4 regions of the Streptomyces sp. UF-297 genome follow, and region 1 is predicted to be linked to each of the others. Evidence: riboswitches for the same ligand, from Rfam matches in the RefSeq annotation. Region 1 holds a riboswitch; each other region holds the start of a gene.

What was found. A riboswitch is a leader RNA that binds a small molecule or an ion and turns the genes downstream of it on or off. The one in region 1 is predicted to bind cobalamin.
Region 2: linked by a shared signal. The riboswitch ahead of AC4IJH_RS16680 (cobalamin biosynthesis protein) and the one ahead of metE (5-methyltetrahydropteroyltriglutamate--homocysteine S-methyltransferase) in region 1 are both predicted to bind cobalamin.
Region 3: linked by a shared signal. The riboswitch ahead of AC4IJH_RS27245 (ribonucleoside-diphosphate reductase subunit alpha) and the one ahead of metE (5-methyltetrahydropteroyltriglutamate--homocysteine S-methyltransferase) in region 1 are both predicted to bind cobalamin.
Region 4: linked by a shared signal. The riboswitch ahead of AC4IJH_RS38765 (CbtB domain-containing protein) and the one ahead of metE (5-methyltetrahydropteroyltriglutamate--homocysteine S-methyltransferase) in region 1 are both predicted to bind cobalamin.

What each region holds. Positions count from the first base shown of each region.
Region 1 covers NZ_JBSIBZ010000087.1:31,722-39,368, forward strand. The annotation lists gene AC4IJH_RS35140 (ATP-grasp domain-containing protein) at 1-517, opposite strand, end outside; gene AC4IJH_RS35145 (cysteine synthase family protein) at 514-1,536, opposite strand; gene AC4IJH_RS35150 (GHMP family kinase ATP-binding protein) at 1,533-2,417, opposite strand; cobalamin riboswitch at 2,615-2,835, opposite strand; gene metE (5-methyltetrahydropteroyltriglutamate--homocysteine S-methyltransferase) at 3,046-5,364, opposite strand; cobalamin riboswitch at 5,529-5,755, opposite strand; gene AC4IJH_RS35160 (glycosyltransferase family 2 protein) at 5,925-6,800, shown strand; gene AC4IJH_RS35165 (alpha/beta hydrolase) at 7,177-7,647, shown strand, end outside.
Region 2 covers NZ_JBSIBZ010000024.1:63,098-70,744, reverse strand. The annotation lists gene AC4IJH_RS16690 (putative cobaltochelatase) at 1-398, opposite strand, end outside; gene AC4IJH_RS16685 (cobyric acid synthase) at 480-2,042, opposite strand; gene AC4IJH_RS16680 (cobalamin biosynthesis protein) at 2,131-3,144, opposite strand; cobalamin riboswitch at 3,280-3,479, opposite strand; gene AC4IJH_RS16675 (hypothetical protein) at 3,650-3,880, opposite strand; gene AC4IJH_RS16670 (inorganic phosphate transporter) at 3,920-5,167, opposite strand; gene AC4IJH_RS16665 (lysozyme) at 5,307-6,071, opposite strand; gene AC4IJH_RS16660 (class II aldolase/adducin family protein) at 6,311-6,964, shown strand; gene AC4IJH_RS16655 (alpha/beta hydrolase) at 7,044-7,647, shown strand, end outside.
Region 3 covers NZ_JBSIBZ010000055.1:54,755-62,401, reverse strand. The annotation lists gene AC4IJH_RS27255 (TolB family protein) at 1-902, opposite strand, end outside; gene AC4IJH_RS27250 (TolB family protein) at 899-2,251, opposite strand; cobalamin riboswitch at 2,459-2,585, shown strand; gene AC4IJH_RS27245 (ribonucleoside-diphosphate reductase subunit alpha) at 2,742-5,171, shown strand; gene AC4IJH_RS27240 (ribonucleotide-diphosphate reductase subunit beta) at 5,171-6,238, shown strand; gene AC4IJH_RS27235 (transglycosylase domain-containing protein) at 6,313-7,647, shown strand, end outside.
Region 4 covers NZ_JBSIBZ010000111.1:12,304-19,950, reverse strand. The annotation lists gene glxA (radical copper oxidase GlxA) at 1-614, shown strand, start outside; gene AC4IJH_RS38770 (glycoside hydrolase family 6 protein) at 703-1,785, opposite strand; cobalamin riboswitch at 2,123-2,262, shown strand; gene AC4IJH_RS38765 (CbtB domain-containing protein) at 2,296-2,514, shown strand; gene AC4IJH_RS38760 (CbtA family protein) at 2,531-3,307, shown strand; gene AC4IJH_RS38755 (GlxA family transcriptional regulator) at 3,376-4,428, opposite strand; gene AC4IJH_RS38750 (DJ-1/PfpI family protein) at 4,485-5,108, opposite strand; gene AC4IJH_RS38745 (class F sortase) at 5,238-5,918, opposite strand; gene AC4IJH_RS38740 (hypothetical protein) at 5,908-6,498, opposite strand; gene AC4IJH_RS38735 (HAD-IIA family hydrolase) at 6,620-7,399, opposite strand; gene AC4IJH_RS38730 (2-aminoethylphosphonate ABC transporter substrate-binding protein) at 7,595-7,647, opposite strand, start outside.

The DNA.
Region 1 (7,647 bases):
CCGCTGTCACCTCCTGCTCGTCCCGGACCAGCCAGACGTTCTGACTCCCCGTGCCCGCGCTGTCCTTGAGGATCGCCGGCAGACCCACGCTCTTGATCAGCACCGTGGCCGCTTCCGCGTCGCCGGTGTCCGCCTCGGCGGCCCGCGCCCGGGTCAGCCCGGCTGCGAAGAGCTGGTCCCGTACGGCGGCCTTGTCCCTCGTCAGCCGCAGCACCGCCGGATCGAGGCCGGGCAGGCCGAAGCGGGCGGTGAGATCCGCGCCGACCAGCATCCAGGTGTCGGTGGAGCTGATCAGCCCCCGCAGATCCGCGGTCCGGCCGAGCAGCGCAGCCACCCGCTCCGTGTCGAAGGTGTCGGTCTCCACCACCTCGACGGCTCCCGCAGGCAGCTGCTCCAACTCGTAGGCGTAGTAGGCGGGATCGCGGGTCAGCAGCCGCAGCGGCACGCCCAGCCGGGCGGCGGCGCGCGACAGGTGCCCCAGCCCGAAGGTGAGTGATTCCAGGCAGACGACGGTCATGCGGAGGCCTCCTTGCGGTGTGACGGCCAGGGGGCGCGGTTCCACGCCATCGTCGACCAGGGCATGGTCATGTCCTCGGGGCCGGCGACCTCGGTCGGCTTGAGCGCGGTGAGGTCCGCCGCCTCCCGGTGGCGGGCGAACACCCGCTCCACGTAGCGGTGGCCGGTGTCCGCCCCGATGACCAGGTGGAGGCGGTCGGGGTGGCGGCGGGTCTCGTACGTGGCGGTCAGGTAGGCGGCGCCGGTGGACAGCCCGGCGAAGACGGCGTGCTCGCGCAGCAGGGCGACGGCGCCGGACAGGGCATGGGTGAAGTCCATCCAGTGGATGGCGTCGTACAGGTGGTGGCGGACGTTGTCGAAGACGATCGAGGAACCGATCCCGGCGATGATCGCTTCCGGGTCGTGGTGGTCCTGGCTGCCGAAGGTGACGCTGTCGAACGGCTGCACCCCGACCAGCCGGACGCCGGGATCGCGCCGCCGCAGGTGCTCGGTGAGCCCGCCGGTGGAGGCACCCGACCCGACCCCGCCGACGACGGTCAGCGCGTGGTCCGGCAGCGCGGCGGACACGATGTCCGCGACCTCCCGGTAGCCGAGGTAGTGGATGGCGTCGTGGTACTGGCGCATCCAGTGGACGCCGGGCCGCTCGGCGAGGATCTCCCGCACCCGCCGCACGCGTAACTCCTGGTCGAGCTTGAGGTTGTGCGACGGTGCGACCTGCTCGACGGTGGCGCCGAGGATCTCCAGCTGGGCTAGCGTCGTGGTGTCGACGGTGGTCGAGGCCACGATGTGGCACCGCAGGCCGTAGCGGTGGCAGGCCAGTGCCAGGGCGTAGGCGTAGATGCCGCTGGAACTGTCGATCAGGGTCTGTCCGGTGCGGATGGTGCCTTGGTCGAGGAGCCGGCGGACGGCCGCGAGCGCCGAGTAGATCTTCATCGACTCGAACCGCAGCAGGACCATGCCGTCCGTGAGCCGGACGAGGTCGGGGGTTTTGAGGGCGTCGGCGATGTGGGGGTGTGTCACACGTAGCCTCCGTGGGCGAAGGAGCACTGGTGGCCGAGCGAGTGGAAGAAGGCGGACAGTTCGCCCTTCAGGGACGGTGCGGGCCGGCGTCCGAAGAGGTAGCCGATGACGGAGCCGGTGTGGGCGACGAAGAGGCCGTCCGCCCCGAACTCCTCGCGGTGGGCCAGTACGGCTTCGAAGGTGTGCTTGGGCAGCGCCTCCTGGGACAGCACGCCGCTGATGGTGGCCGCCCTGGCCACGGCGGCCGCGTCCCCCGAGGCGAAGCCCTTGAGGAGGTCCGTCAGGCATTTCTCGTACTCCGTCGCGCAGCGCCGGTAGTGCCGCTGCAGCAGGGGAGTGACCGCGGCGGTGTCCACCGTGCCCGGCTCCATGACGAAGGCGGTGTGGAAGCCGATGCCGGCGCCCAGCCGCCGTACGACACGGTGCCGGGCGCTCAGGTAGAGCGCGAACTCGTCGAGGAACACGCTGTCGGCCCGCTCTATCGCGGAGAGGATGCCGATGACCGCGTCGGCGTCGTACGGCAGGGAGAAGACCTGGAACAGACAGCGCAGCGTCGCCACGATGTCCGCCGTGGAACTGGCCATCCCCACCCCGACGGTCAGGTCCGAGTGGGTGCTCCAGCGGCCCGGCGGCAGCGTCAGCCCGTAGTGCCCCAAAAAGAGCCGTACGGCCGTCGCCGCCTTCTCGCCGAGCGGCAGCTCATGGCCCGGATGGGCGCCGGGCGTGAAATACACCCAGGAGTGGCGGTCCACGGGGAACGAGACCAGCGCGATGTCCGGATCGCCGACAGGGCGCAGCGGGCCCTGGAAGAGCTCGCCCAGCGTCCCGTGGCAGACACCGGAGACCGGCCGCGCCGAGGCACCATCGGATCCGGTCAGCATGGGCCACCGCACAACAGCCTTGTAGGGAGCGGCTGGTGGCAGCTCCTGCGGTACGCCTCGGTCACGAACACGCCCTCCTCGCCGCACCCGGCCCGAGGAATGACCGCAGAGCGAGAAGGCGGCCGCGACCGTACGCGCGTCACGCCGCCTGCACCGCCGACCCAGCCCTCGAGGTCACCGTGAACAGCGCATGCGTCGCCGCACGCGCACAGTGGCAGGTCTTCGGACTCGTGGGCACGTCGGCCGGGCCTTCCGGCGACATCTACTGGCCGTCGCTTCCCGCGCCCCTGGACGGGGCCCAGTGCCGTTGACGGCGTTCGCTCCCACTCACCGCTGCGGGACAGTCCCGGATTCCCACCGGGTTCCCTCTTACGACGCGCCCCGGAAAAAGGCGCGAACCGACTGCGCACATCAGCGTAGAGGCGCCGTTGCCGCGGCAACAGAGTGACCTGAGGGGTTGGCTTGATTGCCCCCGCTGACACGGCGCGGGATCTGTGGCATCGGGCGGCCGGAGCATCCGGGGGACGCTGCGGGACGAGAGGTGGCGGTGCGCGGCAGGCTGCCCTGCCCAGGGAAAAACGTGACGGCCGGGACGGGCTCGGGCGAGCCCGTCCCGGCCGTCACCGGTTCAGGACGAGGCGAGCTCCGCCCGGACGGTCCGCGCGGCGGCGACGAGGTTCTCCAGCGAGGCGCGGGTCTCGGGCCAGCCGCGGGTCTTCAGACCGCAGTCGGGGTTGACCCACAGGCGCTCGGCCGGGATGGCGCCGAGGCCCTTGCGCAGCAGGCTGGAGGCCTCCTCGGCGCTCGGCACGCGGGGGGAGTGGATGTCGTACACACCGGGTCCGGCCTCGCGCGGATAGCCGTGGGCGGCCAGCTCGCGGGCGACCTGCATGTGGGAGCGGGCGGCCTCCAGGCTGATGACGTCGGCGTCGAGGTCGTCGATGCCCTGGACGATGTCGCCGAACTCGGCGTAGCACATGTGGGTGTGGATCTGGGTCCGGTCCTGCACACCACTGGTGGTCAGGCGGAACGCCTCGGTGGCCCAGGCGAGGTAGGCACTGTGGTCGGCCGCCCGCAGCGGCAGCGTCTCGCGCAGCGCGGGCTCGTCCACCTGGATGACCGAAGTCCCGGCCGCCTCAAGGTCGTTGACCTCGTCGCGCAGGGCGAGGGCGACCTGGCGGGCGGTGTCGCCCAGCGGCTGGTCGTCGCGGACGAAGGACCAGGCGAGCATGGTGACCGGGCCGGTCAGCATGCCCTTGACCGGACGGTCGGTGAGCGACTGGGCGTACGTCGTCCAGCGCACCGTCATCGGCTCGGGCCGCGAGATGTCACCGGCGAGGACCGGCGGGCGCACATAGCGGGTGCCGTACGACTGGACCCAGCCGTGCTGCGTGGCGAGGTAGCCGGTCAGCTGCTCGGCGAAGTACTGCACCATGTCGTTGCGCTCGGGCTCGCCGTGCACGAGGACATCGATGCCCGCCTTCTCCTGGAAGGCGAGAACCTCACGGATCTCGTTCTTGATGCGCTCCTCGTACCCGGCCGTGTCGATGCGGCCCGCGCGCAGGTCGGCCCGGGCGGTGCGCAGCTCGGCGGTCTGCGGGAAGGAGCCGATGGTGGTGGTCGGCAGCAGCGGCAGGCCCAGGTGGGCGCGCTGGGCGCCGGCCCGCTGCTCGTACGGGGCCGAACGGCGGCCGTCGGCGTCGGTGACGGCGGCGGCGCGGTCGCGCACGGCGGGGTCGTGGGTGATCGCGGAACCGGCGCGGGAGGCCAGGTCGGCGCGGTTGGCGGCCAGTTCGGCGGCGATGGTGTCGGTGCCCTGTGCGAGACCGCGGGCGAGCGTGACGATCTCGGTGGTCTTCTGCCGGGCGAAGGCGAGCCAGCGCAGCACCTGCGGGTCGATGTCGCGCTCGGCGGTGGCGTCGAGCGGAACGTGCAGCAGCGAGCAGGAGGCGGCCACGTCCACCCGGTCGGCCAGGCCCAGCAGCGTGCCGAGGGTGGCCAGCGACTTCTCGAAGTCGTTGATCCAGATGTTGCGGCCGTTGACGACACCGGCGACCAGCCGCTTGCCGGGCAGGCCGCCGGCCGCGGCGAGCGCGTCCAGGTTGCCGGCGGCGGCCTCGGTGAAGTCCAGCGCCAGACCGTCGACGGGGGCCTTGGCCAGGACGGGCAGGGCCTCGCCGAGCCGGTCGAAGTACGAGGCGACCAGCAGCTGCGGGCGGTCGGTGAGGGCGCCGAGGTCACGGTAGGCGCGCTCGGCGGCGTTCAGCTCGGCCGCGGTGCGGTCCTGCACCAGCGCGGGCTCGTCCAGCTGCACCCAAGTGGCCCCGGCCGCACGGAGGTCGGACAGCACCTCCGCGTACACGGGAAGGAGCCGGTCGAGCAGGGTCAGCGGATCGAAGTCGGCGGCGACGCCGGGAGCGGGCTTGGACAGCAGGAGGTAGGTGATGGGGCCGACGAGGACCGGGCGCGGCGTGAGGCCGAGCGCGAGCGCCTCCTTGAGCTCACCGACCTGCTTGGCGGAGTTGGCGGCGAAGACCGTGTCGGGCCCCAACTCCGGTACGAGATAGTGGTAGTTGGTGTCGAACCACTTGGTCATCTCCAGCGGCGCCACGTCCTGCGTGCCGCGCGCCATCGCGAAGTAGCCGTCCAGGGCGTCGGCCTCGACGGCGGCGCGGTGCCGGTCCGGGACAGCTCCGACCATGACGCTGGTGTCCAGGACGTGGTCGTAGTACGAGAAGTCACCGGTCGGCACCTCGTGGACGCCGGCCTCGGCCAGCTGCTGCCAGTTCGAACGGCGCAGGTCCTTCGCGGTCTCCAGCAGGGCGTCCGCGGTGACGCGGCCCTTCCAGTAGCCCTCGATGGCCTTCTTCAGTTCGCGGTTCTGACCCTGGCGGGGGTAGCCGTACACGGTGGCCCGTGCTGCCGCGGCTGCGGGCTTCGCTGTCACGGAACTCTCCTTCGCGGATGTGTTCTTCTGCAAGCCCCGGCGACGGGAGGAGAACGCGAAGGAATGACACACCGGCCGGACCACGAAGCGCGCAAGACGCACGTGCTCGCCTGATATGTACGCCGACCCGCCCTCGAGGTCACCGGAGTGTCCGCACACGTATGGACGCGTACGGGCAACGGGCAGGTCTTCGGACTCGTGAGCACGCCGACCGGATTCCTCCGGCGGACACCTACTGGCCGTCGCTTCCCGGATCCGCGGCCCGGATCCAGTGCGTATAACGGCGTTCGTTCCCACTCACCGCTGCGGGGCAGTCCCGGATTCCCACCGGGTTCCCTCTTACGACGCACCTGCCTGGCGGACAGGGCGAACCAGCTGCACCGGCCACACTAGAGCGCTCACACCCCCGACGAACACCCCTGTTCACATAGCGGTACGTGAAATGAGACACGATCCGGCCGCACATGCGCTTGTCACACCGCAGCCCGGCGGTGACACCCGGCAGCGGCTTCACGCGCGGCTAGCATCAGCACCTTCGCCAATAGCTGGAGTTCGCCGTCATGCCATTGCCCCGCCTCGGAGTCGTCATCGTGACGATGGGCACCCGCCCGCGAGAACTGGAGGCCCTGCTCGCCTCGGTGGAAAAACAGGACACACCCGCCACGCGCGTCGTCCTCGTGGGCAACGCAACACCCCTCACCGACATTTCGGCGGACGTGACCAAGATCCCGCTCGAGGAGAACCTGGGCTGCCCCGGCGGCCGCAACGTCGGTCTGAAGATGTTGCGCGATGCGGGCGAGGTCGATGTCGTCATCGAGCTGGACGATGACGGCCTGCTCATCGCCGACGACGTCTTCCGTAGGGTCCAGCGGCTGTTCGCCGACGATCCGGAGCTGGGGATCGTCGGATTCAGGGTGGCTGACGAACGCGGCCACACCGAGCGGCGCTGGGTCCCGCGCCTGCGGGCCGACGACCCGATGCGCCGTGGCCCGGTGACCGCGTTCCTCGGTGGCGGACATGCCTTCTCGATGCCCATGCTCCGTCAGATCGGCCTGTGGCCGGCCGCGTTCTTCTTCGGACACGAGGAGTCCGACCTGGCCTGGCGCGCACTCGACGCGGGCTGGACGATCCTGTACGAACCCGCACTCGTCCTCCAGCACCCCAAGACCTCACCGGCCCGCCATGCGGTCTACTACCGTTTCACCGCGCGCAACCGCGTCTGGCTCGCCCGCCGCCGCCTTCCCGCCCTTTTGGTCCCCGTCTATCTCGGCGTGTGGATCCTCCTCACCTTGGCGCGCATCCGGTCCCTCACCGGCCTGAAAGCCTGGTGGCGGGGCTTCATCGAGGGTGTGCGGACATCCTGCGGCCCGCGCAAGCCGATGACATGGCGCACGGTAGGGAAAATGACGCGCCTGGGCCGCCCGCCGATCCTCTGAGAGCCCGATTCGCGGGGCGTCACCCCGCCGGCTCGGTGTGATGGTGAACGCGAGCGGACGTCGGCCGGCCTCACCGGCCAGGTGGATCTTGGGGGTTGTACGCAGGTCCGTGGACGGGCCGTTGCTGGGGGTGGCCCTACCGGGGTTGGGGGGATAGCCGTAGTGAGTGGGGGCGGCTGTTCCGCTTAGCGTCTGACGGTGTGAGACATACACGGAACACGGCGAACAGATCACCCCTTGACGGACACCGAGCGGCCCGGTCCGCAGCAGTGCCGGTTATCCCGTCGGGCGTGGTGGCGGCTGCCCTGTCCATGGCGGACGCGGCACAGACGACTGGCGCCGCCGACCACAACACCCAGCACCCCCAGGAGACTTCGTGACCACCCCCAGCCCCGCCGTGCGCCGCGCCTCCGCCGTGGGCCTGACCCTCGCCGCTCTCCTCGGCGCCGTCCCCACCGCCACGGCCTCAGCGGCCCCCACCACCTCGAAATCCGCCTCCGGGCTCGACCGTTACTACGACCAGCGCCTGGGCTGGGGGAACTGCGCCAAGAACGCGGACGACACCGTGGGCCGCGATCTGGACAAGGCCGGTGTGCAGTGCGCGGACGTCACCGTCCCCCTGGACTACGCCGCCCCTCGGGGCCGTACGATCACCGTCGCGATATCCCGGCTCAAGGCCACCGACACCCGCCACCGCATCGGTTCGATCCTGCTCAACAACGGTGGTCCCGGCGGCACCGCGTTCGAGTCCCCGCCGGAGTTCCACGCGTGGATGAAGAAGACCGGCCCGCGCTACGACATCGTCGGCTTCGACCCGCGCTTCGTGGGCCGCAGCACCCCGCTGGAC
Region 2 (7,647 bases), on a different contig from region 1:
GCGAGCAGGCCCGGCTCGAAGGCCTTCACGCCCTCCGACAGCGCCCGTTCGATGTCCAGCGCGCCCACCAGGCGGTCCTCGGAGGCGCCGACGGGCAGCTCGACCATGCGGGTGGGACGGCTCTCCAGGCCCGCGACCTCGTGCGGCCCGTCCGGGCAGGAGGGGTCCGGCGCGGCCGGATCACAGGCGAACCGGCATCCGGAGACCACGTCGACATCGGGCATCAGGGCCGAAAGGGCGCGCACCGCCGTGGACTTGGCGGTGCCTTTCTCACCCCGTACGAGCACGCCGCCCACGGCCGGCGAGACGGCGTTCAGCAGCAGCGCCAGCCGCAGGTCGTCCATGCCGACGATCGCGGTGAAGGGGTACTGCGGGGTCGTTTTGTCAGCGGTGGTCATGCCTCGTCGTCCTCCAGGTCGCGCAGGTCATGCAGGTCACACACATCACGCTGGTCATACACATCACGCGGGCAGCGCAGCTCACGGCGCCCCCGGCGGCACGAACGGCAGCCCCTGGGGCACCCCGTCCTCGATCAGCCGCAGCAGCGCCCCGGTGTCCGCGTGCTCCTCGATCAAGTCGCCGAGCCGGTCCAGCTGCTCCTCGCGCAGCGCCCCGAAGCTGGTGTCCGGCGCCGGGACGAAGGCCCGCCCCGCATCCGCCGCCACCTGCCGCAGGAACGCCCGTCTGAACCCGTCGCTCTCCAGCGACCCGTGCCAGTGCGTGCCCCATACGGACCCGACCCGGCAGCCGTCCAGAGCGCGCCCCCGCTCGTCACGGAAGAACGTCTCCCCACCGAGGACCTCGGCCACTCCGTGGTGGATCTCGTACCCCTGCACCGGCTCGCCCAGCGCCTCACCGGCCGGCCGCGCGAGGGTCTTCTGTGCCGCGAACCGTACGCGTACGGGCAGCAGCCCCAGGCCGTCCACGGCGCCCGCCCGCGACTCGACCTCGTCCTCGATCAGCTCGCCCAGCATCTGGAACCCGCCGCAGATCCCCAGCACCGGGCGCCCCTCGGCGGCCCGCCGCGCCACGGCGTCGGCCAGCCCGCGCTCGCGCAGCCACCGCAGGGCGCGCACCGTGCCGCGGGTGCCGGGCAGCACCACCAGGTCCGCGTCCGCCAGCTCCTCGGCGCGGTCCACGAAGCGCACCACCACGCCCGGTTCGGCCGCCAGCGCGTCCACGTCCGTGAAGTTGGACATCAGCGGTACGGCGGCGACCGCGACCCGCAGGACGTCCGCGCCGTGCGGCGGCGCCACCACGCTCTCGCGCACCGCGCCGCGCAGCGAGACCCGCAGCCCGTCCTCCTCGTCGATGCCCAGCCCGTGCTGGAAGGGCAGCACGCCCAGCGTCGGCCGCCCGCTCAGCTGCCGCATCATCTCCAGCCCGGGCTCCAGCAGCGTCACATCGCCCCGGAACTTGTTGACGAGATACCCCGCCACCAGCGCCTGGTCCTCCTTGGACAGCAGCGCCGTGGTCCCGAAGAACGACGCGAAGACCCCGCCGCGGTCGATGTCGCCGACGACCACGACCGGGATGCGGGCGGCCCGCGCGATGCCCATGTTCACGATGTCGGTACGGCGCAGATTGATCTCGGCGGGGCTGCCGGCGCCCTCGCAGATCACCGCGTCGTGCGTGCGCCGCAGCTCGGCCAGGCACTCGGTGACCGTGTCCAGCAGCTTCTCCTGCCGCCCGCTGTGGTAGCCGCGCGCGCTCAGCTCGCCCACCGGCTTGCCCATCAGCACCACCTGGCTGCTGCGGTCGCTGCCCGGCTTGAGGAGCACGGGGTTCATCAGGGCGCTGGGCTCCACGCGCGCCGCGGCCGCCTGCATGGCCTGCGCCCGGCCGATCTCCGCGCCCTGGCGGGTCACGAACGAGTTCAGCGACATGTTCTGCGCCTTGAAGGGCGCCACCCGCACGCCCTGGCGCACCAGCCAGCGGCAGATCCCCGCGGTGACCACGCTCTTGCCCGCGTCGGACGTGGTGCCGGCGACCAACAGCCCACCGCCGAGCGCCCCTTGCGCCCCCTTGCCGCGTCCGTTCACGCCACTCTCCTCGTCTGTACGGGCACCGGGGCGCCGTCCTCGATCCATCCGCCCGCCGGGGCGCCGCTGTTCCACCCGGACCGGGCACTCACTCCGGCCTCCGCAGAGCCGTACGCGAACCCGCCGTACGCGAACCGGCCGTACGCGAACGGCCGTTACGCGAGAGGGCCGCGCCCACCGCCAGCCGCCCCGCCACGGTCACCGCCAGCGCCAGCGCACCGACCCGGCGCGAGAGCCGTACCGCGCGCTCGATGTCCGCCACCTGCACGGGCCGCGCCGAGCCGTTGAGCACCGGCCGGTGCTCGATCCGGGTGCCGTACGCCAGCGTGCCGCCGAGCCGTACCCCCAGCGCGCCCGCGAACGCGGCCTCCACCGGGCCCGCGTTGGGGCTGGGGTGGCGCCCGCCGTCCTCGCGCCAGGCCCGCCACGCGCCGCGCCGGTCCGGCCCGGCCAGCGTCGCCAGCGCGGCCGTCAGCCGTGCGCCGGGCCAGCCGAAGACGTCGTCGGTACGGGCCGAGGCCCAGCCGAAGCGCCGGTAGCGCGCGGACTTGTGACCCACCATCGCGTCCAGGGTGTTGACGGCCCGGAAGCACACCAGCCCGGGAACCGCGGCCACGGCGCCCCACACCAGCGCGCCCACCACGGCGTCCGAGGTGTTCTCCGCCACCGACTCCACCACGGCACGGGCGATCTGCTGCTGGTCCAGCGAGCGCGGGTCGCGCCCGCACAGGTGCGGCAGCCGCTCCCGCGCCACGGCCACATCTCCCGCTTCCAGGGCGCCGCCGATCGCCCGCGCCTCGCGGCCCAGGGACGTACCGCCGAGGACGGACCAGGTGGCGGCGGCGGTCAGTGCGACGGCGGCGGGGGTACGGCCGCGCGCGGCACGGGCCAGCAGCGCGGCACCGGCCGCGGCGCCGCCCGCGCACAGCACGGCGTGCACGGCCCCGCGGCCGCGGTCGTCGCGCCACAGCCCGCGCTCGACGGCCGCGGCGGCCCGCCCGAACGCGGCCACCGGGTGGCCGCGCCTGGGGTCGCCCGCGATCAGGTCGCCGAGAAAGCCGAGGGCCGCGCCGCACGCGTAAGTGGCGTGTTCGGCAGGCATCGGATCAGACCGCCGCGCCTCGAAGAAGGGCCGGCAGAGCGGGGGAGAGGGGGGTGTGCGGCGCACGGCGCGCCAGGGTTCTCGAACTGCGGCCCGGCATGGCGGTATGTCCTCACTCAGGGTCCGCGCCCTGGCTCGACGTGACCGGCGACGAGAGTCTCCTGGCTCCCCGGATCGGCGCCGCCCCCGGCCTTCCAGCCCGTAATACGGCACGGGCCGTGACCTTCGTTGGAGGAGCGCTCCCCGGTGACAGTGGCGGGACCGCGCCGGATTCTCACCGGACTTCCTCATCTGTCGCCGAATGGCTCCGGCAGTCCACCACGCGCCGCGAATGCCCGTCAACTCACCGTTGACCTGCGGCGCAGTCCCGTCACACCGGCTGTGGCCAAAGCCACAGGGCGGCAGTGGGGGCACGCGCCAGGCGCCCGGCGCACACGGCTGCTGCCGTGCGCTTCCGGGCGCCTGGTCCAAGCGGTTTGCGCGGGGCGCGGGAGGGGGCCGGCCGTCAGCCGGCCACGATCAGGTAGATCCCGTACGCCACCGCCGCCGCGCACAGCGCGAAGCAGGCGTACGCGCCGATACGGGCCGGCGCGGAGGCGGCGACCGCCTCGCCGGTCTCCTGCTGCGGCTTGCGGGACGTACCGACGATGCCGAGGGTGAACAGGCCCACGATCCCGACCGTCACCAGGAGGCTGACGCCGAAGACCTGGCCCAGAGCTGCCCAGTCGATGTGCATGGTTGAGTTTCCTTCTGGCTCTTGGCTGCGCCGGGAGCGTCAGCCCGTGGCCGTCGCGGCGGCCTTGGCGCGCGCCGCGGGGGCGGGCTCGGACGGGCTGTCGGCCACCGGGGCCGCGGCACCGGCCGGCGGCGGGGCGACGGTCTGCAGCGCGGCGGTGACCACGCCCACCGGCTCGTCGGCCGGCACCTCGTTGACGTTGGTGTGGTCCACCGGCTTGCGGCGCGAGGCCAGCCAGATGGCACCGCAGGCGATCACGGCCAGCACGGCCACCGTCGCCACGCCCCAGTCGCCCTGTCCCGCCAGGTAGGCGGCGGCCGCCGCGACCAGACCCGCGGCCGGCAGCGTCAGGCCCCAGGCGATGACCATGCGGCCCGCCGTGGACCAGCGCACCACGCCGCCCTTGCGGCCCAGCCCGGAGCCCATGACCGAGCCCGAGCAGACCTGGGTGGTGGAGAGCGCGAAGCCGAGGTGGGAGGAGGCCAGGATGGTGGCGGCGGCGCCGGTCTGGGCGGCGAAGCCCTGCGGCGGCTGGATGTCGGTGATGCCCTTGCCCATCGTGCGGATGATCCGCCAGCCGCCCAGGTACGTACCGAGCGCGATGGCGATACCGGCCGAGGCGATGACCCACATCGGCGGGTCGGCCTGCGGGGCGAGCACCCCGCCGGTGATCAGCGCGAGGGTGATCACACCCATCGTCTTCTGGGCGTCGTTGGTGCCGTGGGCCAGGGAGACCAGCGCGGCCGAGGCGATCTGGCCGGAGCGGTAGCCCTTGGCGGTCTCCGCCTCGTCCCGGCCCCGGGCCAGGCGGTAGGTCAGGCGGGTGGCGGCCATCGCGGCCAGACCGGCGACGATCGGCGCGAACACGGCCGGGATGAGGACCTTCATCACCACGGCGCTGCCGTTGACGCCGTCGGTGCCCACCGACACCAGGGTGGCGCCGATCAGGCCGCCGAAGAGGGCGTGCGAGGAGCTGGAGGGCAGCCCGGCGAGCCAGGTCAGCAGGTTCCAGACGATGGCGCCGACCAGACCGGCGAAGATCACTTCAGGTCTGATCCCGGCGGTCTCGTCGATGATTCCCCCGGAGATGGTCTTGGCGACCTCCACGGACAGGAATGCGCCGACGAGGTTGAGGACCGCCGACATCGCCACCGCTGTCTTGGGCTTGAGCGCCCCGGTGGAAATGGTGGTGGCCATCGCGTTGGCCGTGTCGTGGAAGCCGTTCGTAAAGTCGAACACCAAGGCCGTGACGATCACGATCCCGATGAGAAGCGTGATGTGTTCCATTCACCCAGGCAATCAGTTCGATGGGCAGTGACGCACGGGACCGTACGGACGATGGGTGAACGGAAGGTGAACTGGGACGGGCGCGGCGGTGACGCCCCCGCCGAGTTCGTGCGGAGGCGCCGCCGCGATCACCGGACGTTCACCCTCTGGCGAACCGCCTCAGCTCTCGCATCGAGCCGTTCCACTGGTTCTGGTCACCCGGCAGCGAGCCCCCGTTGTCGTACTGCCAGATGCTGTGGAAGTCCCAGCCGCCGGGCAGCGGGCCCGGCGAGCTGTGCCAGTTGGCCAGCCACAGCGGGTGGTGGTTCGCGAAGGAGCGGGCGCCGCCGGTGCAGCCGTTCCACCACCGCGTCGTGGTGTAGATCACGGGCCGCCGGCCCGTCTGGCGCTTCACCTCGTCGCTGAAGTCCCAGATCCAGCGCACCAGCCGCTTCTTGCTCATGCTGAAGCACGGGTGCTTCTTGTCGTACGGGTTGTGCTCGATGTCCAGGGCGGGCGGCAGCGTCCGGCCGTCGCCCGTCCAGCGGCCCCCGTTGCGCAGGAAGTAGCGGGCCTGGGCGGTGCCCGAGGACTGGCTGGGCACCGCGAAGTGGTACGCGCCGCGCAGCAGGCCCGCCTCGCGCGAGCCGTTGTACTGCTGGTCGAAGTAGGGGTTGCGGTAGGTGTCGGACTCGGTGGCTTTCACGTACACGAACCGCGCCCCGGCGGCCCGCGCGCCGGACCAGTCCACATTCTTCTGGTGTGAAGAGACGTCATGGCCGCGAGGCTTGCCCGCGGCCGAGGCGGAAGTGGCCGGAATTGCGGTGAGGGCGGTTGTGCCGAGTGCGGCGACGGCGACGGAGAGCGTGATCATCCGGCGGCGTCGGCGGCGGGAACGTGGGGACGGTGTGCTGTCACGAGCCATATTTCCCCCCAATGGCGACGTGCATGACAAATTTTCCAGAGGGTACTGGAAGATCCCCGGAAGACGGACGATCCCCGGCCAATGTGGAACACCCGCTCATGTATCCCGATATGGAGCAATACCGGAGGGATCAGATCCGGCCTCCCGTCGCCTCTGGGACGCGGCCCCCGGCTGCCCGTACGGTGACGGCCACCGGCCGCGCCGTACCCGCCGCGCCGCCCCGGACAGGAAGGCACCGCATGACGGACCCCGCAGCCCTCGCCAGCGCCTGGCAGGACCTCGTCACCACCGCCCGCCGCACGGTCGCCGACGGCCTGGTCGTCGGCACCTCGGGCAATGTGTCCGTCCGCGTGGGGGACCTCGTCCTGGTCACCCCCAGCGGCGTCCCCTACGACCGGCTGGGCCCCGGCGACCTGACCGCCGTGGACCTTGAAGGGCGCCCGGCCGCCGGCGCGCTGACGCCGACCAGCGAGCTCCCCATGCACCTGGCCGTCTACCGCACCACCGACGCCGCCGCCGTCGTCCACACCCACGCCGTGCACGCCACCGCGGTCTCCGCCCTCGTCCCCGAACTCCCGCCCGTCCACTACATGGCGGGCGCCCTCGGCGGCCCGGTCCGCGTCGCCCCCTACGCCCTGTACGGCACCGACGAACTGGCCGCGCACATGCTCCACGCACTGCGCGACCGCACCGGCTGCCTGCTGCGCAACCACGGCACCCTGACCTACGGCGACACCCTGGACCAGGCCTACGACCGCACCGCCCAGTTGGAGTGGATGTGCCGGCTGTGGCTCACCGCCTCCTGCGTACCCGGCCACGCGCCGTCCCTGCTGAGCCCCGAACAGATCGAGGCCGCCGGCGACAAACTGCGCGGCTACGGCCAGCCGCGCTGACCCCGCCGCGCCCCGGCGCCGTCACCCGGCCGCTGCCGCCCACTGGCCCCGGGCGCCCCGCCTCCCCACACTGAGGAGGATGCGCATGGGTACCGCGGCGGCCGCTGCCGCCACCACCGTGATCGGTGCCGGCGCGGCCGCGGTGGCGGTCGGCCGGTACGCCAGCGACATTGCCCTGAAACCGTCCCCCGACCGGCCCCTGCCGGGTGACTGCCGCCTCACGGTTCACTCCACGGCCGCCGGGCGGGTCACCCTCACGCGCGCGCTGGCGTCCCTGCGCCCCGGCACCTACGGGCTCACCGGCGCGGGCTGCCACGCCGTCCTGGGACCGCTGCTGGACAACACCCCGCACCCCGCCGACACCGTCGTACGCCGCCTGGAGCGGGTCACCCACGGCACGCTCCAGCCCGGCGCCCGGATGCGCATCACCCCCCAGGTCCACATCGGCAACCCGCGCGACGCCCTCGGCATCAGCTGCGCCGACGTCGACATCCCCGGTGAACTGGGCGCGCTGCCCGCCTGGTTCGTCCCCGGCGTGCGCGATACCTGGGTGATCACCGTGCACGGCCTGGGCACCACCCGCGAGCACCCGATGGTGGTCCTGCCCTTCCTGCACCGTCAGCGGCTCCCCGTCCTGGACATCGCCTACCGCAACGACCCCGGCGCCCCGCACACCGCCGACG
Region 3 (7,647 bases), on a different contig from region 1:
CGGCCGTCGGGGCTGAGCGAGGCCTCCCAGGCGCCCACCGCCTCGCCGTTGTGGCCCTGGCTGGCCACCTCGGTCCTGCCGGTGTCCAGGTCGTGCACATAGAAGGGGTAGCTGCGCGGGCGCAGGTCCCGCCCGGATGCGGATCCCTGGCTGCCGGGGAGGTTCGTCGCCTTGGAGATGAAGCCCGCCTTGCGGCCGTCGGCGCTCAGCACCGGCGAGGCCGAGGGCCCCGTCGCCTGGCCTCCGGTGGCGGTGACGCTCACCCGCTTCACCGACCCGTCGCGCAGTTGGCGTACGAAGATGTCCTGGCTGCCGTTGGTGTCGCCGGGCACGAGGTCCGCGCGGCTGGAGGCGAACGCCACATGGCTGCCGTCGGCGCTGATCACCGGCATCTGGCTGCCCTGCTCCCCCGTGTGCGGGAGGCCGTCGATGGTGACGCCGGTGGTACGGCCCGTCCTGCGGTCGTGGACGAAGACGTCCTCCTCGGCGTTGGTGTCGTCCGGCACGAGGTTGGCGGCCCGGGAGCCGAAGGCCACATACCGCCCGTCGGCGCTCAGCGAGGGCGAGAAGGAGGGGCCGTCGCCCTGGGCGCCGCCGGTGGCCACGCTGATCCGCTCCACCGCGCCGGTCCTCAAGTCCCTGACGAAGACGTCCCATTGGGCGTTGGTGTCGCCGGGCACGAGATTGGTGGCCGCCGAGGCGAAGGCGGCATAGCGCCCGTTGCCGCTGAGGGCCACGCCGCTGGAGCTGCCGTCGCCCTGCGCGCCGCCGGCCGCGACGCTGATCCGCTCCGTGCGCGGCGCGTTGGCCTGCGCCCCGGCCGTCCCCGCGGGCAGCAGCGCGGCCACCGCGCAGGCCAGCACGGCGACGGCTCTTCGTGACCCGCTGTGTCGTGCGCTCATCGGCTTTCCCCTCCTACAGGTCGGTTCTGCAGCCGCCGGACGAAGACATCGCCCGAGGCGTTGGTGTCGCCGGGCACCAGACCCTCGTCCCGGGAGTCGAAGAGCGCCGTACGCCCCGACGCGTCGGGCACCACGGCGTTGGTCCAGGACGTGGACTGCGCCCCGTCGGCGGCGAGGTTGACGCGCTGGACCGCCCCGGTCCTCAGGTCCCGTACGAACCCGTCCGCGTAGCCGTTGGTGTCGCCCGGCACGAGGTTGGTCGCCACCGACGTGAAGAACAGCCGCCGGTTGTCCGCGCTCAGCCGCCCGTCGGAGGCCCATCCGTTGCCCTGCGCGCCGTCGTGGGCGCGGGTCAGCAGCCGGGTGCCGCCGTCCCCGTTCAGGTCGCGGGCGAAGATGTCGTACGTGCCGTTGGTGTCGCCCGGCACCACATCGCCGGCCGGGCTCACGAAGAGCGCGTAGCGGCCGTCCGGGCTCAGCGAGGTGGAGGGTGTCACGCCGACGGCGGCGCCGGCGGTGCTCAGGCTCGCCGCCCTCGTCCGCCCCGAGCCGAGGTCGTGGACGTACATCGGGTCCAGTGGCGGCGGGCGCAGCGCGGTTCTCGCGCCGGGCAGATTCGACGCCCGCGAGACGAAGCCGACCCGGCGGCCGTCCGCGCTGATCGTCGGGATGCGGGAGGCGCCCTCGGCCTGGCTCCCGTCGCTCGCCACGCTCACCCGCCGCGTCGTTCGCTCCCGCAAGTCCGCGACGAAGACGTCCTGGCTCTCGTTGGTGTCCCCCGGCACCAGGTCCGCCCGGGACGAGCCGAATGCGAGATATCGCCCGTCACCGCTGATCGCGAAGCCCTGGACGCCGTAGCCGTACGGCGAGGTGCCCGCGCCCGCCGTGGGGCTCTGCGTCCGCCCGGTCACCCGGTCGCGCACGAAGACGTCGCCCTCTTTGTTGGTGTCCCCCGGTACCAGGTTGCCCGCCGAGGAGGAGAAGGCGACATACCGGCCGTCGGCGCTGATGGCGGGCGAACCGGAGAGAGCGTCGCCCTGCGTCCCGTCGCTGCCGACGCTGACCAGTTCGACCTTTCCGGTCCGCAAATCCTTGAGATAGACGTCCTGTTGGCCATTGGTGTCCGACGGCCCGAGGTCCGCGGCGTCGGAGGTGAAGGCGGCGTAGCGCCCGTCGGCGCTGAGCGCCGGGCTCGCCGCGAAGCCGGCGGACTGGGCCCCGTCCGCGGCCGCGCTGACCCGCTCGGTGGCCGCGGCGGACCGCGCCGAAGCCGCCCCGGCGGGCAGCAGCCCGGCCGCGAGGCACGCCCCGGCAGCCACCACGACCCCGGCTCTTAACCGTGCACGCATGTCTCCCCCCTCACACTTGGCCCCCTGCGGCCCCGATGGCCGACGGAGCAGTCAAGGAGCCAATACGCTGCACGGGCCCCGGTCAACGCCTCGACGGCGGCCCGGTCCCGCAATACGCCCCGTTCATCAGGGCTCTCTAACACACCTGAGGGCATGCCGCCGCCACGCGACACAAGATGTGGGGGTGCGTGCGTCGGCCAGCACAAGATGTATGCTCGTCCTCGCTGTCGCCGCAGGGGAATCCGGTGCAAATCCGGAACTGTCCCGCAACGGTGTACGAGTGCGCATTTAAGCACCCGTGAGTCCGAGGACCTGCCGACGGTACGACCCGCCGCGACCGGCGCGGTCGCTGTTTCGTCCGGGCCTCGCGGGTTGGGCCGGTGGACGCTACGAGTGTGCCCGCACCCCTCTTTTCCGGGGTGCCGTGTGCCCGTACGCGCCCGTCGCGCACCACCCCTCGCGGCCCCCGCCGAGTGAGGGAGAGCACCACGTGACCATCGCGCCGACGGAGCCCGCGTCAGCCGCTGCGGCCGTGCAGAACACGCGCGCCGCGCAGGCCACGCAGGCCACGGAGACCGCAGACGGGCCCGGCACCGCCCTGCTGCGCACCCTGACCGACCTCACCGCGGATCTCCCCGCCACCGACCCCGGCAAGGTCGCGGCCGCCGCCCTGCGCGGACGCCACGCGGGCTCCGACGAGGCCGAGTTGAGGTCCCTGGCCACCGAGGCGGCGGCCGGTCTGATCGGCGACGAGCCGCAGTACTCCAAGCTCGCCGCGCGCCTGCTCACCCTCGCCGTCGCCGACGAGGCCGCGGGCCAGGGCGCCGTCTCCTTCTCGGCCTCCGTCGAGGTCGGCCACCGCGAGGGCCTGATCGCGGACGACACCGCCGAGTTCGTACGCACCCACGCCGAGCGCCTGGACGAGCTGGTCACCACGGCCCTGAAGGACGGCGCGGACGACCGCTTCGGCTACTTCGGCCTGCGCACCCTGCACTCGCGCTATCTGCTGCGCCACCCCATCACCCGGCAGGTCATCGAGACCCCCCAGCACTTCCTGCTGCGGGTGGCCTGCGGCCTGGCGGAGGACCGCTCCCTGCGGGCCCTCGATGACGTCGCCGAGCTGTACCGCCTGACCAGCACGCTCTCCTACCTGCCGTCCTCCCCCACCCTGTTCAACTCCGGCACCCGCCACCCGCAGATGTCCTCCTGCTACCTGCTGGACTCCCCGCTGGACGAGCTGGACTCGATCTACGGCCGCTACCACCAGGTGGCGCGCCTGTCCAAGCACGCGGGCGGCATCGGCCTGTCGTACTCCCGTATCCGCGCCCGCGGTTCGCTGATCCGCGGCACCAACGGGCACTCCAACGGCATCGTGCCGTTCCTGCGCACGCTGGACTCCTCGGTCGCCGCCGTCAACCAGGGCGGCCGGCGCAAGGGCGCGGCCTGCGTCTACCTGGAGACCTGGCACGCGGACATCGAGGAGTTCCTGGAGCTGCGCGACAACACCGGTGAGGAGGCGCGCCGCACCCACAACCTGAACATCGCGCACTGGATCCCGGACGAGTTCATGCGCCGGGTGGACGCCGACCAGGACTGGTCGCTGTTCTCCCCGGTGGACGTCCCCGAACTGGTGGACCTGTGGGGCGCCGAGTTCGACGCCGCGTACAAGAAGGCCGAGGCCGAGGGCAAGGCCGTCAAGGCCGTGCCCGCCCGGGTCCTGTACGCGCGGATGATGCGTACGCTCGCGCAGACCGGCAACGGCTGGATGACCTTCAAGGACGCCGCCAACCGCACCGCCAACCAGACCGCCGAGCCCGGCAACGTGGTGCACTCCTCCAACCTGTGCACCGAGATCCTCGAGGTCACCAACGACGGCGAGACCGCCGTGTGCAACCTCGGCTCGGTCAACCTCGCCGCCCACCTGGGCGAGGACGGGCAGATGGACTGGGAGCGGCTGGACGCCACCGTGCGCACCGCCGTCACCTTCCTCGACCGCGTGGTGGACATCAACTTCTACCCGACCGACGAGGCCGGCGCCTCCAACTCCCGCTGGCGCCCGGTGGGGTTGGGCCTGATGGGCCTGCAGGACGTCTTCTTCCGGCTGCGCCTGGCCTTCGACTCGCCCGAGGCCAAGGAGCTGTCCACGCACATCTCCGAGCGCATCATGCTCGCGGCGTACGAGGCCAGCGCCGACCTCGCCGAGCGGCACGGCGCGCACCCGGCCTGGTCCGCGACCCGCACCGCGCGCGGCGTGCTGCACCCCGACCACTACCCCAACGCCGAGCCGCGCTGGGCCGGCCGCTGGGAGGCGCTGCGCGCCCGCATCGCCACCACCGGCATGCGCAACTCCCTGCTCCTGGCCATCGCGCCGACCGCCACCATCGCCTCGATCGCGGGCGTGTACGAGTGCATCGAGCCGCAGGTCTCCAACCTCTTCAAGCGCGAGACGCTCTCGGGCGAGTTCCTCCAGGTCAACGCCTACCTCATCGAGGAGCTCAAGGCGCTGGGCCTGTGGGACGCGCGCACCCGTGACGCGCTGCGCGAGGCCAACGGCTCGGTCCAGGACCTTCAGTGGATCCCCCAGGACATCCGCGCGCTGTACCGCACGGCCTGGGAGATCCCGCAGCGCGCCCTGATCGACATGGCGGCGGACCGTACGCCCTACATCGACCAGAGCCAGTCGCTGAACCTGTTCATGGCCTCGCCCACCATCGGCAAGCTCAGCTCGATGTACGCCTACGCCTGGAAGCAGGGCATCAAGACCACGTACTACCTGCGCTCGCGCCCGGCCACCCGGATCGCGCAGTCCGCCCGCGCGGCAGCCCCCGCCGCCACCGCCCCCGTACCGCAGCAGGTGAGCGACCCCGACGCGATCGCCTGCTCCCTGGAAAACCCCGAGTCCTGCGAGGCCTGCCAGTAATGACCACCGCATCCGAGAAGACCGAGAAGAACACCGCCGCGGCCGCCCACACCACGACCACCGGCACCAAGAACCTGCTGGACCCGGGCTTCGAGCTGACCCTGCGCCCGATGCGGTACCCGGACTTCTACGACCGCTACCGCGACGCGATCAAGAACACCTGGACCGTGGAGGAGGTGGACCTGCACTCCGACGTCGCCGACCTCGCCAAGCTCTCCCCCGGCGAGCAGCACATGATCGGCCGGCTGGTCGCCTTCTTCGCCACCGGTGACTCCATCGTCGCCAACAACCTGGTGCTCACCCTCTACAAGCACATCAACTCCCCCGAGGCGCGGCTGTACTTGAGCCGTCAGCTCTTCGAGGAGGCCGTGCACGTCCAGTTCTATCTGACGCTGCTGGACACCTACCTGCCCGACCCGGACGACCGCGCGGCCGCGTTCGCCGCGGTGGAGAACATCCCCTCCATCCGGGAGAAGGCGGAGTTCTGCTTCAAGTGGATGGACTCGGTGGAGTCCATCGACCGCCTGGAGTCCAAGGCGGACCGCCGCCGCTTCCTGCTGAACCTGATCTGCTTCGCGGCCTGCATCGAGGGCCTGTTCTTCTACGGCGCCTTCGCGTACGTGTACTGGTTCCGCTCGCGCGGCCTGCTGCACGGCCTGGCCACCGGCACCAACTGGGTCTTCCGCGACGAGACCATGCACATGAACTTCGCGTTCTCCGTGGTGGACACCGTCCGCGAGGAGGAGCCCGACCTCTTCGACGACGAACTCCAGCAGCAGGTCACCGACATGCTCAAGGAGGCCGTCGAGGCGGAGCTGCAGTTCGGCCGCGACCTGTGCGGCGACGGCCTGCCGGGCATGAACACCGAGTCGATGCGCGAGTACCTCCAGTGCGTCGCCGACCAGCGCCTGCAGCGGCTCGGCTTCCCGCCGGTGTACGGCTCGGAGAACCCGTTCTCCTTCATGGAGCTGCAGAACGTCCAGGAGCTGACCAACTTCTTCGAGCGGCGCGCCTCGGCCTACCAGGTCGCCGTGGAGGGCTCGGTCTCCTTCGACGACGAGTTCTAGCCCGTAGATGATGAGTTGATGACGAGCGGGTGAGGAGCGGCAACCCGGCCGCCCCTCACCCGCTCTGCTGTTGTGTGAACGATGCGAAGAAGACAGGGCGGTTCATCGGGCGTTTCGACTGTCCGCGGCGCGGGCGCGGCGGCCTGCGCCGCTTTGTGCCGTCGTGGAGACAGCTGCTGAGCCTGTGCACGCTCGGCATCGGCGCGCTGAGCGGGCTGTTCGCCGTGGTGTACGCGAACGTCGACATCCCCGACGAGAACGCCGAGTCCCGGCAGCAGGCGTCCGTCTACTACTGGGCCGACGGCAGCCAGATGGTGAGCGTGGGCGCCGTCAACCGGCAGAACGTGCCCCTCGCCCAAGTCCCGCAATCCGTACGCAATGCCGTGATAGCCGCCGAGAACGAGAGCTTCTACAGCGACTCCGGCGTCTCCCTCAAGGGCATCGCCCGCGCCGCGGTGAACATGGTCACCGGCGGGGACGCGCAGGGCGGCTCCACCATCACCCAGCAGTATGTGAAGAACACCTATCTCTCGCAGGAGCAGACCCTCAAGCGCAAGGTGAAGGAGTTCTTCATCGCGCTGAAGCTGGACAACCGCAAGTCCAAGGACGAGATCCTTCAGGGATATCTCAACACCAGCTGGTTCGGGCGCGGTTCCTTCGGAATCCAGGCCGCCGCGAACGCGTACTACGGCATTCCCGCCCGGGAACTGAACCCGAGCCAGGCAGCCGTTCTGGCCGCCACGCTCAAGGGCGCCGAGCAGTACGACCCGGCGGGCGGCGGCAAGAATCACCAGCGCGCGGTGGAGCGCTGGGAATGGATTCTGGACCGCCAGGTCGAGGTCGGCCTGATGACCCGTCAGGAGCGGGACCGCTACCGGGAGTTCCCGGAGCCGAGGAAACCCGCCAAGCCGACCAGCCAGGCAGGCCAGACCGGATATCTCGTCGATGTCGCCAACAAATACATCAAGTCCCGTACGGGCCTTACCGACCGGGATCTGGCACGCGGCGGCTACCGCATTCACACCACCTTCGACAAGGCCAGGGTGGCGCAGCTGGAAAAGGCCGTCACCCAGGTACGCAAGCGGGACATCGACCCGAAGAAGCGGAAGCCGACCGATACGTACGTGGAATTCGGCGCGGCTTCGGTACGGCCCTCGGACGGAGCCGTCGTGGCACTGTACGGCGGCGCGAACGCGATCGAGCACTTCAGCAACAACGCGGACACCTCGGGCGTCCCGGCCGCCTCGGCCTTCAAGCCGTTCGTGATGGCCGCCGCCCTCCAGGACCAGGGTCCGCGCGCCGCCTACCCGGCGCCCGGCCGGCCCGACGAGGGGCCGGAGGCCGGCTCCGAACTCTCCGAGGGGCTGGTCACCTCCGCCCACGCCCCCTTCGTCGCCGCCGGCAAGCGC
Region 4 (7,647 bases), on a different contig from region 1:
ACCCCAGCAGCGTGATCATGCCGGACGACACGGTCCTGACCACCAACGGCTCGGGCGACTACCGCGGGCGCTCGGACTCCAACATCCTCAGGGCCGAGCTGTACGACCCGGCGGCCAACACCTCGCGGGAGGTGGCCGAGCCGCTGGTGGGCCGCAACTACCACTCCGGGGCGCTGCTGCTGCCGGACGGCCGGGTGATGACCTTCGGCTCCGACTCGCTGTTCGCCGACAAGGACAACACCAAGCCCGGCGTCTTCGAGCAGCAGATCGACCTCTACACCCCGCCCTACCTCTACCGCGACTCCCGGCCCCAGCTGACCGGGTCCGAGCGCAGGACCGTCCCGCTCGGCGGCAAGGTCACCTACAGGACGGCGCAGAGCGCGGGCATCAAGAAGCTGCGGCTGATCCGGCCCAGCTCCTTCACCCATGTCACCAACATCGAACAGCGCTCCATCGCGCTGGACTTCACCCGCACCAAGGACTCCGTGACCGCCACCCTGCCCAAGGACCCGTCCCTGGTCCCGCCCGGCTGGTACATGCTCAACGCCGTGGACGACCGGGGCACCCCGTCCGAGGCGGTCTGGCTCAAGGTGCCGGTGGCGCAGGGCAGTTGAGGTGCCCGTATACGAAGCGAGCGGTTGAGGAGTCCGCATACGAAGAGGGGCGCCCCGGATCACCGGGGCGCCCCTCTCTGTTGCTCAACTACCGCGAATTGCGGGCGAGCTGAAGGGCGTACTCGGGCCACCACTCCCCCGCCTTGGGCCCGCCCTTGCAGGTGCCGTCCGACTCCCCGGGGCGCTTGATCCACAGATAGGCGTCCACCAGCGGGTCGCCGGTCCTGACCGTCGGGGCCTTGCCCAGCGCCCGGCCCGGGGGGTTGCACCAGCTCTCCGCGTCGTCGCCGCCCGGCGCCGGGCCGTTGCCGTTGCGGCTGGTGTCGATGACGAAGGGCTTGCCGCCGAGCATCCCCGACAGCTGCTTGCCGTACTTCGTGTTCTCTTCCGTGGTCTGGTAGTTGGAGATGTTCAGCGCGAAGCCGTCGGCCTTGTCGATGCCCGCGCGGCGCAGCGGCTCGACCATACGGCCCGGGTCCTTGATCCAGTGCGGATTGCCGGCGTCGAGGTAGACCTTGGTCCTCGGCAGCGCCTTGAGCTTGCCCACGGCCTCGGTCAGCAGGGCGTAGCGCTCCTCGTGGAACTGCTCGGGGGTGCACTTGTCCTCGATGTGCGGCAGCGCGTCCGGCTCCAGGATGACGGTCGTGGCGCGGTCGCCGATGCCCTTGACGACGCCGTCGAGCCAGCCGCGGTAGGCGTTGCCGTCCGCGGCGCCGCCCTTGGAGTAGTTGCCGCAGTCGCGGTGCGGGATGTTGTAGAGGACGAGCAGGGCGTCGCGGTCGGCCTTGGCGGCGGCCTCGGTGAAGCCGCGCGCTTCGCTCTCCGCGTTGTCCACGCCGATCCACTCGGCGACGGGCCGGGAGGCGATCTTCTCGATCAGTTCGGCGTCGGACGCCTTGCCTTCCTTGGTGTACGCGGCCATCTGGCGGGCCGCATTTCCGTCGGGGTTGACCCAGAACCGCGCGGTGGACTTGGGCTGTTGCCCCAGAACGGGCGCGCCGGCCCCGCCCTCGCCCTCTCTCTCCCCGCCCTTTTCCGAAGAGCCGAAGCACCCGGCCAGCATCAGCAGCGCACCCGCGGCCGAGACCGCCGCCAGCGCCGTGCGCCGGCGGCCTGCGGTGCGGTGTCCACCCGGGGGGCGTCCCCCCGGCCCCCCCACATTTCCGTACATCCACTCCCCCTCGGAGCACGGGACAAGACCGGTCCGATCCATCGTTGCACAGGGGCGAGGAGCACTGTCGACCTATCGACGAGCCGATGACGGCTTGGCCTCAACTGCCCCTAGGCGGGGGCGTTCAGGCGTTCTAGAGTAGGTCGCCTGGCCCCAGTCCCCGGCCGTGTCCGACCTACGCACTCCCAGCGCCTCCCCCCGGCGACAGGGCCTCTCCCGCAGCCCTGGCGCCGCGGCGGTCGAGGACCGACCGGTCGGCGGTTCAGGGGGGAGCGGACCGCCGGCCGGGCACGGTCGCGTGCGCCCGTGCGCTGGTTGACATGTGCCCGTCCTGCTGGGAATCTCCGTTGCGACAAGTCCATACATCGAGGCGACGGCAGACAGGAACCCGGTGCGAATCCGGGACGGTCCCGCCACTGTGACCGCGAGCAGCGCCGCTCGCGGGAGTCAGGAACTGACCCGTCGTCCTCCTGCCATGGGGCGTGGAAACCCCACAAGGAGGCACTTCGGATGTCACTGCACACCGCGCAGCACACCGACCCGGCGGCCGTCTCGGCCGCCACGACCCGCACCCGCGACTGGCTGATCGCGGGCGGCGCCGTCATCATCGCGCTGATCGCGCTCTACGCCGTCTTCATCGACAACGGCTCCCTCATCTCCGCGACCGGCGACTACCTCCACGAGTTCTCCCACGACGGACGGCACCTCTTCGGCGCCCCCTGCCACTGATCGGGGCGCACGCACCATGAACCACCCCGTACTCCCCTTCCTGCGACGGGGACTGCTCGCGGGCGGCGCGGCCGGTCTGCTGACCGGTCTCTTCTCCCTGCTGCTCGCCGAACCGCTGATGGACCGCGCGATCCGCGCCGAGGAGGCGCGCCAGGAGCGCATGGAGCACCACGACGCGGGCGCCGCCGTCACCCAGCACCACGAGGAGCTGTTCACCCGCTCCACCCAGCACTTCGGCCTGGTGGTCACCGCGGTCGTCGCCGGTCTGGCACTGGGGCTGCTCTTCGCCGTCGCCTACGCGCTGATCCACCGCCGCGGCGCCCCGGGCGAGCGGCCCTGGCCGCGCGCGCTGGCCATGGCGGCCGCCGCGTTCACCGGCGTCGCGCTGCTGCCCGGACTGCGCTACCCCGCCAACCCGCCCGGCGTCGGCGACTCCGGCACGGTCGGGCAGCGCCAGATGCTGTGGCTGGCCGCGGTCGTCATCGGCGCCCTGGGCATGCTGCTGGCCTGGCAGATCCACCGCAGACTGGCCGGCCGCACCGAGCCGGTACGTCAACTGGCCGTCGCGCTCACCGCGATCGCCACCCTCGCGCTGCTGTTCGCGCTCCCCGGCAACCCCGACCCGGTACCCGTCTCGGCCACCCTCCTGTGGGACTTCCGGGTGCTCTCCCTGGCCTCCCACGTCCTGCTGTGGGCGGTCCTGGGCGGCGTCTTCGGCGCCCTGGGCCTGCGCGCGGCACGCTCCGCCCGCAGCGCCGGCGCCGACGCGGCAGTCCCGGCACCGGCCGCCTGAGCGCTTTGCCGGACGCGCGGTCGTCGCACCGCAGGCCGTGGAGGGGAGTCGAGCACGGCCCCCGCGCCTTACGGGGCGCGGAAACCGGCATCGCCGGCCGGAGGCCCGGCCTCCCCTCCCGGACCTCCGGCCGCCTTCCCGCGCGTCCCGTCCCGCGCCGTGGGCCCTTCGATGCCCGTACGGCTGAACCGGCTGCGGTACGCGCTCGGCGGCACCCCGATCTCGCGCAGGAACGTACGGCGCATGGTCTCGGCGCAGTTGAACCCGCAGCGCCGCGCCACCGCCCGTACCCCCTCCGCGCCGCTCTCCAGCATCTCCCGCGCCGCCTCCACCCGCGCCCGCTCCACGTACCGCCCGGGGCTGGTGCCGACCCGGCGGGTGAACATCCGGCTGAAGTGCCGCGGGCTCATCGACAGCCGGGCGGCCATCGCCTGGACCGACAGGTCCGCCGCCGGGTCGACGGCGATGTCGTCGAGCAGGGCGCGCGGCGGCCCGTCCGGTAGCGCCGGGGCGCGGTTGCGCAGGCTGAACTGGGACTGTCCGCCGGGCCGTTGGAGGAAGACCACCAGCCATTTGGCGACCTCCCGGGAGAGCGCGGCGCCGTGGTCCTCCTCCACCAGGGCCAGCGCCAGGTCCACCCCCGCGCTCACCCCGGCGGAGGTCACCACCGGCCCGTCGCGTACGAAGATCGCGTCCGGCTCCACGCTCACCGAGGGGTGTTCGGCCGCCAGCTCTTCGCACAGCGCCCAGTGCGTGGTGGCCCGCCTGCCGTCCAGCAGCCCGGCCTCGGCCAGGACGAAGGCGCCGGTGCACACCGAGGCGATCCGGCGCGCCCGGCCGGCCACCAGCCTTACCTGAGCGGTCAGTTCGGCCCCGCAGGCCGTGCCGCCGTGGCCCCAGCCGCCGGCCACCAGCAGGGTGTCCGGCTCCGCGTCCGGCAGCCGCAGGTGTACGCCGAGGCGGATGCCGGAGGAGGTCACCACGTCCCGGCCGTCCACGGAGGCCAGCCGCACCCGGTAGGCCCCGTCCCGCAGGCCTCCCGCGGAGGAGAACACCTCCAGGGGACCGGCCGCGTCCAGCAGTTGCACCCCGTCGTAGACCACGACCACCACCTCCCGCACGGCCTGCGCCGGACCGGTCGGGCCGCAGGGGCGGGGGTCCACGCTGTCCCGCACGCTCAGGCCAGCGACTTCCGTACGGAGGCGACCAGTTCGGCCGGCGCCTTGTCCGGCGAACCGGCGTCGAAGGGCGGCCGGGGGTCGTACTCCGTCATCAGCTGGGTCAGCTGCGCCCGCTCCGTGCCCCAGATCTTCGCGATCAGGGTCAGCGCCATGTCCAGACCGGCCGATACGCCCGCGCCGGTGACCACATCGCCGTCGATGACCACGCGCTCCTCGCTGACCCGCGCGCCGTGCGCGGCCAGCAGGCCGCGGGCGAGCCAGTGGGTGGTGGCCGAGCGCCCCTTCAGGACACCCGCCCTGGCCAGCAACGTGGAGCCGGTGCACACCGAGGTGGTCCAGGTGGCGGTGGGGTGCACGGCCGCCAGCCACTCCAGCAGCGGCCCGCTCTCGTCGATGACCTCCAGCCAGCGGCCGCTGCCGGGCACCACGATCAGGTCGGGCGCGGTCAGCTCCGCGAAGGTGGTGGTGGCGTTGAGCGATATGCCGCCGTCGCAGAGCACCGGCCCGCGCCGCTCGGCGACGTAGTGCGCCGTGACCCCGGGCTGGTTCGCCAGCATTTCGTACGGGCCGATCAGGTCGAGCGCCGTCATGCGGTCGTAGAGAACAAAAGCCGCGTCCACAGGAATCCTCCCCATGAGAAACCGCCCCGGCGGCGGTCCGTCTCAGCATGCGGCCGCGGCCGGTGCGTCATCAATGACACGTACCCCTCGGATCAGGACACCGCCCTCGGGCCGGGCGCCCCGGGCCGTTCATGCGCCCCGCCGGGCCCCCGTCAGATACGCGGACACCACGATGTTCGCGCTGTAGAGGCGGCGCTCGCGGTCGAAGGTGCCGCCGCAGGTAATCAGCCGCAGCTCGGCGCGGCCCGGCGCGTGGGCGCCGTAGACCCGGCGCGCGTCGAAGTTCTCGCGCTGGTGGACCGTGACGTCCTCGACGGTGAACTCGGCGACGGTGCCGTCCGAGCGCCGCACCGTCACCCGCTGTCCGGGGACGGCGCTGCTGAGGCTGTAGAACACCGCCCGCCGGGTGTCGGTGTCGACATGGCCGACCAGGACGGCGGCGCCCGCCGCGCCCGGCTGGGGGCCCGCGCCGTACCAGCCGACCAGGCCGGGGTCGGTGAAGGGCGGCGCGGCCACCGCGCCCCCGGCGTCCAGGCCGCGCTCCACGATCCTGGCCCGCACGCCCAGCGCGTCGATGGCGAGCGCGCTCGGCCGTACGGACGGGGAATCGGCCAACGGCGGGTGCGCGGGCGGGAGTTCTCGGCCCGGCGGGCGGCCCACGGCCGCGACGTCGCCGGTGTCCGGGGACTGGGTCAGGCCGCCGTCGGTGAGGTTGCGGCCCCACAGCCACAGGCCCAGCAGCAGCACCGCCCAGGCCAGACCGGTCAGCAGGCGGCCGCGTCCGGCGGGCGCCGCGCCGTCAGCGGGCACCGTCGCCGCCGCGCCCGCGGCGCCGCCGTACCCGCCCGGCGATGATCAGCGCGGCCCCGCCGGCCAGGACCAGTCCGAAGGCCCCGGTGGTGCCCGCCGCAGGGCCCCGGTCGGCGTCGGCCCGCTGCCCGGCGCTGGGAGCGGGGGCTTGACGGGCGGCCATGGCGCCGCCACCGGCCTGTACGGGGGCGCTCGGCGAGGCGGTGGCGGCCGCGGGGAGCACCTTGACGGTCCCCTCGGCCATCGCCTCGCTGCCGTCGCAGTCCACGGACACCGCGTAGGAGCCGGGCTCGGCCGAGGAGCTGACGGTGGCGTCGCCGATCAGTCCCTCGGCGACCCGCGCCAGCGGCACCTCGTCGACGAAGACCTCGGACCTGGCGGTCCCCACGCGACCCTCGCAGCCGGAGACCCGCAGCGCCACGTCGCTGCCGGGGGCGACGGCGGAGGGGCTGACCCAGACCGACCCGGCCATGGTGTCCGGGTCCTCCTCGGCGGGCGCGGCGCCCGCGGCGGGGGCGGGGAGCACTGCCAGCGCGCACGCCGCGAGCAGGGCACAGAGGGTGATTCGCGGTGAGCGCATGGTGAACCTCCAGTACTTCCGAAGGTCCGCCGGGCCGCTCCTGCCCGCACCCGCTGCGCCCCCGCCGTGCGCCGTTCGGGTGAGCGGCCGGGCCGCGGGGCGCCCCTCCGGCCCAGCTCGACTAGACCAGATCCACCAGGTCCGCGATCGAGTTCACGACGTGCGAGGGCCGGAACGGGTAGGTGTCCACGTCCTTGGCCCCGGTCAGCCCGGTGAGCACGAGGAAGGTCTCCATCCCCGCCTCCAGCCCGGCCAGCACATCGGTGTCCATCCGGTCGCCGATCATCGCGGAGGTCTCGGAGTGCGCCCCGATGGCGTTGAGCCCGTGCCGCATCATCAGCGGGTTGGGCTTGCCGACGAAGTACGGCTCGCGCCCGGTGGCCTTGGTGATCAGCGCGGCCACCGACCCGGTGGCCGGCAGCGGCCCGGCCGGGGAGGGCCCGGTCTCGTCCGGGTTGGTGGCGATGAACCGCGCGCCGCCCTCGATCAGCCGGATCGCCTTGGTGATCGCCTCGAAGCTGTACGTGCGCGTCTCGCCCAGCACGACGTAATCGGGCGCGTGGTCGGTGAGCACATAGCCGATGTCGTGCAGGGCGGTGGTCAGCCCGGCCTCGCCGATGACGTACGCGGTGCCGTGGGGCCGCTGGCTCTCCACGAACTTCGCGGTGGCCAGCGCCGAGGTCCAGATCGACTCGTACGGCACGTCCAGGCCGATCCGGGAGAGCCGGGCGTGCAGGTCACGCGGGGTGTAGATGGAGTTGTTGGTCAGTACGAGGAAGGGCTTGCCCGACTCCCGCAGCCGTTTGATGAAGGCGTCCGCCCCCGGGACCGGGACGCCCTCGTGCATCAGCACCCCGTCCATATCGGTGAGCCATGACTCGATCGGCTTGCGCTCTGCCACTGCCGGACTCCTGCCGTGCGTGTTCCATGCCTGACTGCCAGGGCGCCGGCCGGGCCCGTACGCCTCGCACATCACTCGCGCCTCGTACGTACGGCCGACAGCCCCAGCCTAAGTCAGCAGGTGGCACCCATGACCCCGCCGATCACGAGGGAATCCCGCGGATACCGGCCCGGGCGCCGCCCGGGCGTGAGCCGCTCAGCCCCCGGTCGCCGTCTTCCAGGCGTCGATGTAGGTGTCCAGGTTCTTGT